Regions from separate parts of the Sphaerisporangium sp. NPDC049002 genome, predicted to be linked through region 2. Evidence: predicted binding sites of a transcription regulator. Region 2 holds the regulator's gene; the other holds the start of a gene.
What was found. The regulator HrcA, encoded in region 2, represses chaperone genes, less so after heat shock. The targets are predictions, from matches to a motif close to TTGGCACTCTCNNNNNGAGAGTGCCAA.

Region 1 (5,570 bases), on a different contig from region 2:
CGCACGACCTCCACGTGCTGGGCCAGGCCCTCGGCCCACGCCGGAGGCCGGGTCGCCAGCTCACCGAGCTGGCCGCCGACGGTCTCAAGGGCGCCGCTCAGGCCGCCCAGCTCGCGCTCACGGACCTCGCGCAGCAACCACTCCATGCCTTCGAGCCGCTGACGGATCTCGTCGAGCACCGCGCCCTGGGTGCGCTGCTCGTACACATGGTCCTGGGCCGCCCTCGCCAGGAGCTCGCGCATCCGGTCGGAGATGGCGGTCTGGCTTCCCGCCTGGAGGAGGGTGTGGTTGGAGTGATCCACCGAAAGCTCCTTCACTCGCGGGCGGCCGGCCGCACTGCGGTGGGATTGGTCCGGTTGTCTGGCGTGACGAATAAGGCGGGTCAGCCATCGATCAGGCGAAAATCCCGCGCTGGCCAACTGTAGTCGCTCGTCAGGCGAATTTCGGGGCCGACTTTAAAACTTCGTGATAATCGTGGATTGCCCTGGAATAGTCGTTTATGCAGGTCAGGCGGGTTGGCAAACAAGTGCGAAAGGACGCTCGCCGATGCGGGTAAGAGCCACGACGCACGATTTATCACCAGAAAGGCGCAAATCCTTACGCAGGCGTTCCAGGTCGACGGCGGAGCCGCGCTTCTTGAGGGTCACCGCGCCGATGCGGCGCTCGCGAAGGGCCGCGCGCAGCCTTTTGAGCGAGAACGGCATCGTCTCCAGGACCTCGTACCGTGAGGCCCACGGCGTGACGGCGGCGGTGTCGCCGGTGATGTAGGCGATCTGCGGGTCGAGCAGGTGGCCGTTCACCAGCGCCGCCACCTCGGCCACCAGGTGCGACCTGATCGCGGCGCCGTCCGGCTCGTAAAGGTATCTGGCCACCGGCCCCTGCTCGGCCTGCCCGAGGGACAGGTCGGGGGTCAGCGTCTCGCCGGAAGGCAGCATCGTCGCCCTTCGGCCGAGCTCCTCCGCCTGCGGCTGGGCGAGGGCGCCGGTCCACAGGACGGCCTCCTTGACCTCGCCCCGGTAGGAGACCCACTCGGCCTCCGCGCCCGGCGGGATCAGCTCGTACGGGATGCCGGGCGCGACCTTCAGGCACGCGGCCCGTGCCCGTGCCTGAAGGCCGAGGACCGCCGGCCACGGCGGGGAGTACGCCATGGGGTCGAACACGCGCCTGCTGGCGGACCTCCTGGCCGGGTCGGCGAACAGCACGTCGTAGGCCTCCGGCTCGACCTCGGCGGCGTCGGCCGTACGCACCGTGACGTGGTCGCCGAGCTCCAGCGCGACGGCGTTGGCCCGCGCCACCTCCACGGTGAGCGGATCGAGGTCGACGGCGTCGACCTCGCAGCCGGCGCGTGCCATGGCGATCAGGTCGCCGCCGATGCCGCAGCAGGCGTCGGCCACCCGTGTGCCGGGCGGCAGCCTGCGGGCGCGGTGGGCGGCCACCTCGGCGCGGGTCGCCTGCTCCAGGCCGTCGGGGGTGAAGTACATGCGGGCCGCGTCGGGGCCGAACTTGACGGCGCCGCGCGCCCGCAGCCGCGCCTGCGTGAGCGCGGCCGAGGTCAGCGAGGCGTCGTAGGTCTTCCTGAGGCGGCTCGCGGCCAGGACCGGGTCGGCGCCGCCGGCCACCGCCTCCACGGCGTCGCCGAGGGCCTTCTGCCCGCGTGTGGTCAGCAATTCGCGGAAGGCGTCGAGGTCCACGTCTCCCGACGCTACCGCGTGCCGGGAGGTCCCAGGGAAGGAGCCGGTAACCTGGCGGACCCGGCGCTCAGGCGGACATTTCGGGCGAGCCGCACATCGGCCGGGGCAGGTATCGGAACCGGACTGACCAGGGACGGCCTGTCCGTGTTGACTGAGTCGGCGGCCTTGCATACTGTTCAGTGTTGGCACTCGCCTAGTGAGAGTGCCAAGTCAAAAATGCGACGAGGCAGGTCTGACACCCGCGACGGCAGGCCGCTGGTCGCCTCTTCAGCTCATCAACACAATCTGAAGGGGAGGTCCGATCGTGACGACCGCCACCAAGGTTCCCGTTAAGCCGCTCGGCGACCGCATTGTGGTCCAGCCGCTTGAAGCCGAGCAGACGACCGCTTCCGGTCTGGTCATCCCAGACACCGCCAAGGAGAAGCCGCAGGAGGGCAAGGTCCTCGCGGTGGGCCCCGGCAACTGGGACGAAGACGGCGAGAAGCGGATTCCGCTCGACGTCAAGGAAGGGGACATCGTCCTCTACAGCAAGTACGGCGGTACCGAGGTCAAGTACGGCGGCGAGGAGTATCTCGTTCTCTCCGCCCGTGACGTTCTCGCGATCATCGAGAAGTAAAGCCCCGGGCGCGCAAGCGACCATCAGTACGGAGCCTTACAAAAAATGCGTGTCAAGCCCCGGGCGCTTCGGCTGAAGGCCCGGGGCTCTGATGCTGAGAGGACCTTAAATGCCGAAGACCCTGGAGTTCGAGGAGGACGCGCGTCGCGCTCTTGAGCGTGGCGTGAACGCTCTCGCGGACGCCGTCAAGGTGACCCTCGGGCCGCGCGGCCGGAACGTCGTCATCGACAAGAAGTTCGGTGCGCCCACCATCACCAACGACGGTGTGACCATCGCCCGTGAGGTGGAGCTGGAGCGGCCGTACGAGAACCTCGGCGCGCAGCTCGCCAAGGAAGTCGCCACCAAGACCAACGACGTCGCCGGTGACGGCACCACCACCGCGACCGTGCTCGCCCAGGCGATGGTCCGCGAGGGCCTGCGCAACGTCGCCGCCGGCGCCTCGCCGCTGTCGCTCAAGCGCGGCATCGACCTGGCCGCCCGCGCGGTCAGCGACCGCCTGCTGGAGCTCGCCCGTCCCGTCGAGGACAAGAAGGAGATCGCCAACGTAGCGACGATCTCCGCCCAGGACGCCAAGATCGGCGAGCTGATCGCCGAGGCGTTCGACAAGGTGGGCAAGGACGGCGTCATCACCGTCGAAGAGTCCAACACCATGGGCCTTGAGCTGGAGTTCACCGAAGGACTCCAGTTCGACAAGGGCTACCTGTCGCCGTACATGGTGACGGACCCCGAGCGCATGGAGGCGGTCCTCGAGGACGCCTACGTCCTGCTGAACCAGGGCAAGATCTCCTCTATCGCGGAGTTCCTCCCCCTGCTTGAGAAGGTCGCCCAGACCAAGAAGCCGCTCTTCGTGGTGGCGGAGGACGTCGAGGGCGAGGCCCTGGCCGTCCTGGTCACCAACAAGATCCGCGGCACGTTCACCTCGGTCGCCGTCAAGGCTCCCGGCTTCGGTGACCGCCGCAAGGCCATGCTGCAGGACATCGCGATCCTGACCGGTGGCCAGCTGATCTCCGAGGAGCTCGGCCTCAAGCTCGACAACGCCGGCCTCGAAGTGCTGGGCACCGCCCGCCGCATCGTGGTCACCAAGGACGCCACGACCATCGTCGACGGCGCCGGCGACCCGCAGGCGGTCCAGGACCGCGTCCGCGAGATCCAGCACGCGATCGAGCAGACCGACTCCGACTGGGACCGCGAGAAGCTCCAGGAGCGCCTCGCCAAGCTGTCCGGTGGCATCTGCATCCTCCGCGTCGGCGCGGCCACCGAGGTGGAGCTCAAGGAGAAGAAGCACCGTCTTGAGGACGCCATCTCCGCGACGCGCGCCGCGATCGAGGAGGGCATCGTCTCCGGCGGTGGCTCCGCGCTCGTGCACCTGTCGAAGGACCTGGACGACCTCGGCCTCACCGGTGACGAGGCGACCGGTGTCGCCATCGTCCGCCGGTCGCTCGTCGAGCCGGCCCGCTGGATCGCCGAGAACGCGGGCCACGAGGGCTACGTCGTCACCGCGAAGATCGGCGAGCTGCCCGCCGGCCACGGCCTCAACGCCGCGACCGGCGACTACGGCGACCTGATCGCGCAGGGCGTCATCGACCCGGTCAAGGTCACCCGCTCGGCCGTGCAGAACGCCGCTTCCATCGCCGGCATGCTGCTCACGACCGAGGTCCTCGTGGTCGACAAGCCCGAGGAGGAGGCCCCCGCCGCCGGGGGGCAGGGTCACGGCCACGGACACGGCCACTGAACCCGATCATTCGGCCCGAAGTACGGCCCGCGCCTCATGGAGGCGCGGGCCGTACTTTTTTGTTGAATCGATTTAGGCCCCCGTCATTTGACCGCCTGGTAAACCGATCACGCGACTGGGGCGTCCGGCAGACCGCGCTGCGCGCCCTCCGAGCTGCCGTGACATCTAACAAATATCCTCCGAATTCCCTTCGAGAGTGAAATATACAAACACTACTGTGTTCATTTGATTACTCGCCGTTATCGTCGCGTCAATGTGACCAATCCGTATCCGTTCACTATGACGACATGCGCGATCGTGGCGGGCATCATGCCTAACGTGACCGAGGGACGCGTCGCCGACGCCAAAACTGGGGTAAGGCTTGCGACGAGATCGGACGAGTCCGACCTCAGGGATCTGACGAGCCTTGCCGTACAGGGGGATCGCACCGCGATCGAATCGCTGCTGGGCCAGTTGCGCCCGATGGTGGTTCGCTATTGCCGTGCCCGACTTGGCCGGGTTTCCGGTCATTACCACATCGCCGACGACGTGGCCCAGGAGGTGTGCATCGCGGTGCTGGCCGCGCTGCCGCGCTACCGCGACATGGGCCGCCCGTTCGCCTCGTTCGTCTTCGGCATCGCCTCGCACAAGGTCGCGGACGCGCTCCGCAGCTCGGTGCGCTCGGCCGTGCCCACCCAGGATCTGCCGGACGGACCCGACCAGGGGCCGGGGCCGGAGGAGACCGTGGTGCGCTACATCGAGGCAGAGCACGCCCGCGCGCTGCTGTCACGCCTCCCTGAGAACCAGCGAGAGCTGATCATCTTGCGGGTCGTGTCAGGACTGTCCGCCGAGGAGACGGGTAACGTACTCGGTATGTCACCAGGTGCGGTTCGCGTCGCCCAGCATCGGGCGCTGGCCAGGCTTCGGGCGATGGCCGACATGGAGTCGATAGCTTGACCGCTGTCCATCCGGCGCGTTCGGTCCGAAAACGCGGGTCCGAGACGGATCCCGACGTGCTCAGGACCGACGCGCTCATCGACGCGCTCGCCCGCCGTGATCCGGTCGGCGAGCACGAGGACGCCGCGGTGGGCCTGCTGCGCGCTCTGACCGACGACGTCGATCAGTGGCTCTCCTCGGTGTCGATCACGCCGTCCACGTAGCCCCTCGCGTACTCCCAGCTGACGTAGTCGGCGGGGTCGGGCTCGAAGGCGGGCTCGTGGACCTGAGGCCGCCCGTGGTCGATCATCTGCCGGAGGTTTCCGCGGAGTAGATCCCAGTCGAAGTAATGCTGTTCGCCGCACTCCGGGCAGTCGAGCACGAGCCCGAGGACCCCCTGTGGCTCCAGTAACGACCGGAAGACCTCCACATCGGCGAGGTCGGTGAGCGCCTCGTCGCGCTCGGCCAAGGTCAGCGGCTCGGAGTCGTCGAGCTCACCCAGCGCCGCGGCAGGGTCGTCAGGGTCTTCCGCGAAGGGGTCGCGAGGGACGTCTTCCAGCACGCATTCCACCTTATGACCCTCACCTACCCTGATGAGGGCAAGTGCTTGGGAAGC
Region 2 (5,570 bases):
CGGGGAGGGCGAGCTGGGACAGGGGCGCCTCGGCCTCCTCGTGCAGTACGGCCGCGACGGCCGCGCCCCGCAGCAGAGCGGCCACCTCGGCCGTCGTGGCCTGCTCGGTGACCTCCGGCAGGTGGAACCGCCGGGCCTGCTTGCCGGCCTCCCTGGCGGTGGAGCGCCAGCGGGCCAGCGCCTTGCCCGCGCGGTCGCCCTTCCACTGGGTCACGCACCGGGCGGCGGCCCAGGGGACGATGACGTCCACCCCGGCCTCGGTCATCATCTCGACCGCCAGCTCGCCCCTGTCGCCCTTGGGCAGGCCCTGGACGACCACGAGGCGCGGGGCCGGCGCCGGCACCGTGCGACGGCCGAGGACCTCCAGCCGGAGGGAGTCCCTGGCGACGTCGCGCACGACGCATTCGGCGACCGCGCCCCTGCCGTCCGTCAGGTCGACGCGCTCACCGGCGCGCAACCGCCGCACGGTGGCGGCGTGCCGCCCCTCGGGGCCGGAAAGGACGATCTCCTGCCCGGACAGGTCGTCGGCGAGGAAGACGGGGACGCTCACCCGCAAACCTTAGCCACGCCCGCACGACCTCCGCGAACCACGGGCCGTACGGGCTCCGGCGAATGCCTTACGTGCCGAGTCCGGCGGGTGCCTTGTGTTGGCTCCGAGGGGTCAGCGGCCGTTGAAGGCGTCCCTGAGGCGGGAGAAGAAGCCCTGCTGCCCGGGGGCGAACTTGCCCGGGGGGCGCTCCTCGCCGCGCAGCTTGGACAGCTCCTTGAGCAACTCCTCCTGGGCCGGGTCGAGGCGGGTGGGCGTCTCCACGTTCACGTGGATCAGCAGGTCGCCCCGGCCGGTCTCGTTGAGCCGCTGGATGCCCCGGCCGTACAGGGGAAGGACGTGACCGGCCTGGGTGCCGGGCCGCACGTCGATCTCCTCGGCGCCGTCGAGCGTCTCCACGGTCAGGATCGTGCCGAGCGCCGCCGCGGTCATCGGGATCTGGACCGTGCAGTGCAGGTCGTCGCCCCGCCGCTCGAAGATCTCGTGAGGCCGCTCGACGATCTCCAGGAACAGGTCTCCGGGGGGGCCTCCGCCGGGACCGACCTCGCCCTCTCCGGCGAGCTGGATGTGGGTGCCGTCCTCGACGCCCGCCGGGATGCGGACCTTGATCGTGCGCCGGGTGCGCACCCGCCCGTCGCCGGAGCACTCCTGGCAGGGATGCTGGATGATCGACCCGAAACCGCCGCACTGCGGGCAGGGGCGAGCGGTCATCACCTGGCCGAGGAACGACCGGGTGACCTGCGAGATCTCACCGCGCCCGTGGCACATGTCACAGGTGTCGGGGTGGGTGCCCGACGCCGCGCCCGACCCGTGGCAGATCTCGCACAGCACGGCGGTGTCGACCACCAGCTCGCGCGTGGTGCCGAACGCCGACTCGGCCAGGTCGAGCTCGACGCGGATCGTCGCGTTGCGCCCGCGCCTCGCCCGGGACCGGGGCCCGCGGGACCCGCCACCGCCGCCGAAGAAGGCGTCCATGATGTCGCTGAACGGGAAGCCCGCGCCGAAGCCGGCCGCACCGGCTCCCGGGCCGGCGCCCGCGCCGCCGAAGGGGTCGGCTCCGAGATCGAACATCTGGCGCTTGTTCGGGTCCGACAGGACCTCGTACGCCTGGTTGATCTCCTTGAAGCGCTCCTGCGTCTCAGGGTCGGGGTTGATGTCGGGATGGAGCTCGCGCGCGAGGCGGCGATACGCCTTCTTGATCTCATCCGGGCTGGCGTCACGGCGGACCCCGAGGATGCCGTAATAGTCGCGGGCCACCTAGGACCCCGCCAGGATCTGGCCGACATAGCGTGCGACTGCGCGCACCGCTCCCATAGTCACCGGGTAGTCCATTCGCGTCGGGCCCAGCACTCCGAGCCGAGCCAGTTCATTGTCGCCCGAACCGTATCCGGCGGCGACGATCGAGGTGCCGTGAAGCCCGGAGTAGGGATTCTCCGAGCCGATCCGCACCGTGAGCGCGGCCGAGTCGCCCGCCTCGCCGAGCAGCCGCATGAGCACGACCTGCTCCTCCAGAGCCTCCAGGACCTCGCGCAGGCCGACGCTGAAGTCGCCCGCGAGGTTGGCGGCCCCGGCGAAGACGATCTTCTCGTCGTGCCGGTCGACCAGGGTTTCGAGGAGAACGGACAGGATCGTGGTCGCCACCGGCCGGTCCTCCTCGGGAAGCCGGCCGTGCAGGTCGGCCACCGTCTCTGGCACGCGGTTGAGGCGGCATCCGTCGAGGCAGGCGTTGAGCACCGCCCGCAGATGCGCGATCCGGTCGTCCTCCACCACATCGGGAAGGTCGACGACTCGCTGCTCGACCCGCCCGGTGTTGGTGATCAGCACCAGCATGATCCGCCGCTCGGCCAGCGGCACGAGCTCGACGTGCCGGACCGTGGAACGGATCAGCGATGGATACTGCACCACGGCGACCTGCCGAGTCAACTGCGCGAGCAGCCGCACCGTGCGGGTCACGACGTCGTCGAGGTCGACGGCGCCCGCAAGGAAGGTCTCGATGGCCCGGCGCTCGGCGCCGGACAGCGGCTTGATCTGGGACAGCCGGTCGACGAACAACCGGTAGCCCTTGTCGGTGGGCACGCGACCCGCGCTGGTGTGGGGTTGCGTGATGTAACCCTGCTCTTCGAGCACGGCCATGTCGTTGCGCACGGTGGCCGGAGAGACCCCCAGATTGTGCCGCTCCGCGAGCGCTTTGGACCCGACCGGCTCGTTGGTGGACACGTAGTCCTCGACAACGGCGCGCAGAACTGCGAGCTTACGCTCATCGAGCAACGTGCTCACCTCCCTGCCCTGCGTTCGTGCCTGCGTGAACACCTGGTCTGGCACTCTGTGTTCCCGAGTGCCAAGTGTACGGCTCCGGCCGACAGGGTGCGATAACCCATACGCACGACCTCCCCTAGTCAGGGTCAAGCCACTTGCTATCGCTCGGCAAGTCGGATCCTCCACACTCTGGTACATGAGTGAGAACGACCCCCGGCTGAACGACGCGACCACCAGGCTTCCGCGTCCCAACTCCCCCGGCGACCATGGTCCCCTGCCCGGCTCCCCGTCCGTAGGCGCGCCCGCCGGCGGCGCCCCTTCCTACGGATCGCCCGCATATGGCAACTCCCCCGGCGCCCCCTCCTACGGCACCCCGGCGGCCCCCTCGTACGGCACCCCGGCGGCCCCCTCGTACGGCGCCCCGTCGGGCCCCTCGTACGACGCGCCTCAGGGCGCCCCTCAGGGCGGCCCTTCCTACGGCCCCTCGTACGGCACGCCGCCTCCCCCGCCGCCCGGCTCGCAGCAGCGGCCCTACGGGTCCCCTGCTCACTCCGCCCCCGGCCCCATCCGGCCCCGCGTGCTGTGGATCGTGCTGGCCTGGCTCATCGCCATCGTCTGCGTCGTCGTGGGCGTCGCCGGCTTCGCCGGAGGGGTGTCCAAGACCCTCAACGACGCGGCGCCGACGCAGACCTTCGAGAGCGGCGGCAGCGTGTCCGCGGCGATCGACCCCGCGGACAAGCCCATCTTGTACGCCTCGACGTCCGGGCCCGCCAAGGTCACCTGCTTCGCGCTCAACGCCGAGGGCAAGAAGGCCGACCTCACCAAGCCGACGTCCAAGCAGACCGTCACCGCGGACGGGCGGCTCTGGGAGTCGCTGTTCACCATCGGCGTCCCGGCGGCCGGCACGTACAAGATCAGCTGTGACGCGTCGGACGGCAAGCAGGTCCTGTTCGGTGTCGGCAAGTCGCTGGCCGGCAGCACGGGCGCGCTGGCCGGTGGAGTGGCCTCGCTGGTCCTCATCCCGCTGGCCGGGTTCGTCTTCGCGGTCGTCACCACGATCGTCGTGCTCGTCCGGCGCAGCCGCGCCCGCAAGCGCCGGGCCGCCGCCTCCTACGGTGGCGCGTGGCCGCAGGGCACGCCGCCCGGAGCGTGATCTTTGCTAGCGTGCCCAGGTATGCGGGACTACGGACGGGACGTTCTGGCCGGCGACTGGCGGAGGCCGCTACGCGGGAAGATCCCGCAGGTCCCCGCCGAGCCCGACCTCGTGGTGGAGGACGCCGAGGGCGGCTTCTGCGGGGCCGTGGTGGCCTGTGACAAGGAGGCCGTCACGCTGGAGGACCGGTTCGGGCGCCGGCGGGTGTTCCCGCTCGCGCCCGCCGCGTTCCTCCTCGACGGCAAGCCCGTGACGCTCGTGCGCCCGGCTCCTGCCGCGGCGGGGGGCCCGGCGCGCAGCGCGTCCGGCTCGATCGCCGTCGGCGGGCTGCGGGCGCGCGTCGCCCGGGAGAGCCGCATCTACGTCGAGGGCGTGCACGACGCGTCCCTGGTGGAGAAGATCTGGGGCCATGACCTGCGCGTGGAGGGCGTCGTCGTCGAGTACCTCGAAGGCGTCGACGATCTCCCGGCTATCGTGGAGGATTTCGGGCCCGGCCCGGGGCGGCGACTCGGGGTGCTGGTCGACCACCTGGTCCCGGGGTCGAAGGAGAGCCGGATCGCGGCCCGGGTGTCCTGTCCGGAGGTGCTCATCGTCGGTCACCCCTTCGTGGACATCTGGCAGGCGGTGAAGCCCTCCGCCGTGGGCATCCCCGCCTGGCCCTCCGTCCCGCGCGGGGTGCCGTGGAAGGAGGGCGTGATCGGCGCCCTCGGCTGGCGACTGGAGCCGGCGGACGCCTGGCGGCGCATCCTCGGCTCCGTCCACACGTTCACCGACCTGGAGCCGGAGCTTCTCGGCCGCGTCGAGGAGCTGATCGACTTCGTGACAACCGAGAACGAGGTGCAGGCATGAGCGAGACTCCGCAGGACCGCCGCCCCGACGACCACCCCCACGACCGGCGACCGGAGGACGGGCAACCGGGCTACGGGCAACCGGGATACGGGCAACCGGCGTACGGCCAGCCGGGATACGGGGCCCCCGGCCAGGGGCCACAGGGGTACGGCGATCCCGATCATGGGCGACCCGGCTACGACCGGCAGGGGTACGGGCAACCCGGCTATGGGCAGCGCGGCTATGGGCAGGCGCCGTACGGGCAGATGCCCTACGCGGCGCGGCCGCATGTGCCGGGGATGTACGGGCCGCGCCCGGGGACCGACGACACGACGATTGCGATGCTGGCCCACCTGCTCGGCCTGCTCACCTCGTTCATGGGCCCGCTGGTGTTGTACCTGGTCAAGAAGGACGAGTCGCCCTACGTGCGCGACCAGTCGGCCGAGGCGCTCAACTTCCAGATCACGCTGTTCATCGCCTACGCGGTGTGCTTCGTGCTGGCCTTCTTCATCATCGGCGTCCTGCTGATGTTCGTGGTGTGGATCGGCTCCCTGATCGTGATGATCATCGCGGCCGTGGCGGCGAACCGCGGCGAGAGATACAGCTACCCGATGACCATCCGCTTCGTCAGCTGAGGCTTGATCGGCTGAAGCCGCCGGACCGGCGGAAGGCGCGGGCCCGCCGGGCGGCGTGCGCGTGACCCGCGGCGCCGCTCAGGTCAGGTCGCGCACCAGCGCGTCCGCGAGCAGCCGGCCCTTCAGCGTGAGCACGGCGAGGCCCCTCCTG

Region 1: a site for HrcA is predicted at 1,874-1,900, ahead of groES (co-chaperone GroES). Genes of this name have one in related genera too.

Annotation. Positions count from the first base shown of each region.
Region 1 covers NZ_JBEZFH010000005.1:32,499-38,068, reverse strand. Annotated here, with positions in the region: gene AB0B89_RS02200 (hypothetical protein) at 1-302, opposite strand, end outside; gene AB0B89_RS02195 (class I SAM-dependent methyltransferase) at 507-1,691, opposite strand; gene groES (co-chaperone GroES) at 1,993-2,307, shown strand; gene groL (chaperonin GroEL) at 2,417-4,039, shown strand; gene AB0B89_RS02180 (sigma-70 family RNA polymerase sigma factor) at 4,349-4,975, shown strand; gene AB0B89_RS02175 (hypothetical protein) at 4,972-5,178, shown strand; gene AB0B89_RS02170 (DUF5319 domain-containing protein) at 5,139-5,516, opposite strand.
Region 2 covers NZ_JBEZFH010000012.1:43,536-49,105, forward strand. Annotated here, with positions in the region: gene AB0B89_RS04890 (16S rRNA (uracil(1498)-N(3))-methyltransferase) at 1-550, opposite strand, end outside; gene dnaJ (molecular chaperone DnaJ) at 662-1,804, opposite strand; gene hrcA (heat-inducible transcriptional repressor HrcA) at 1,805-2,815, opposite strand; gene AB0B89_RS04905 (hypothetical protein) at 3,000-3,956, shown strand; gene AB0B89_RS04910 (DUF3097 domain-containing protein) at 3,978-4,805, shown strand; gene AB0B89_RS04915 (DUF4870 domain-containing protein) at 4,802-5,419, shown strand; gene hemW (radical SAM family heme chaperone HemW) at 5,498-5,570, opposite strand, start outside.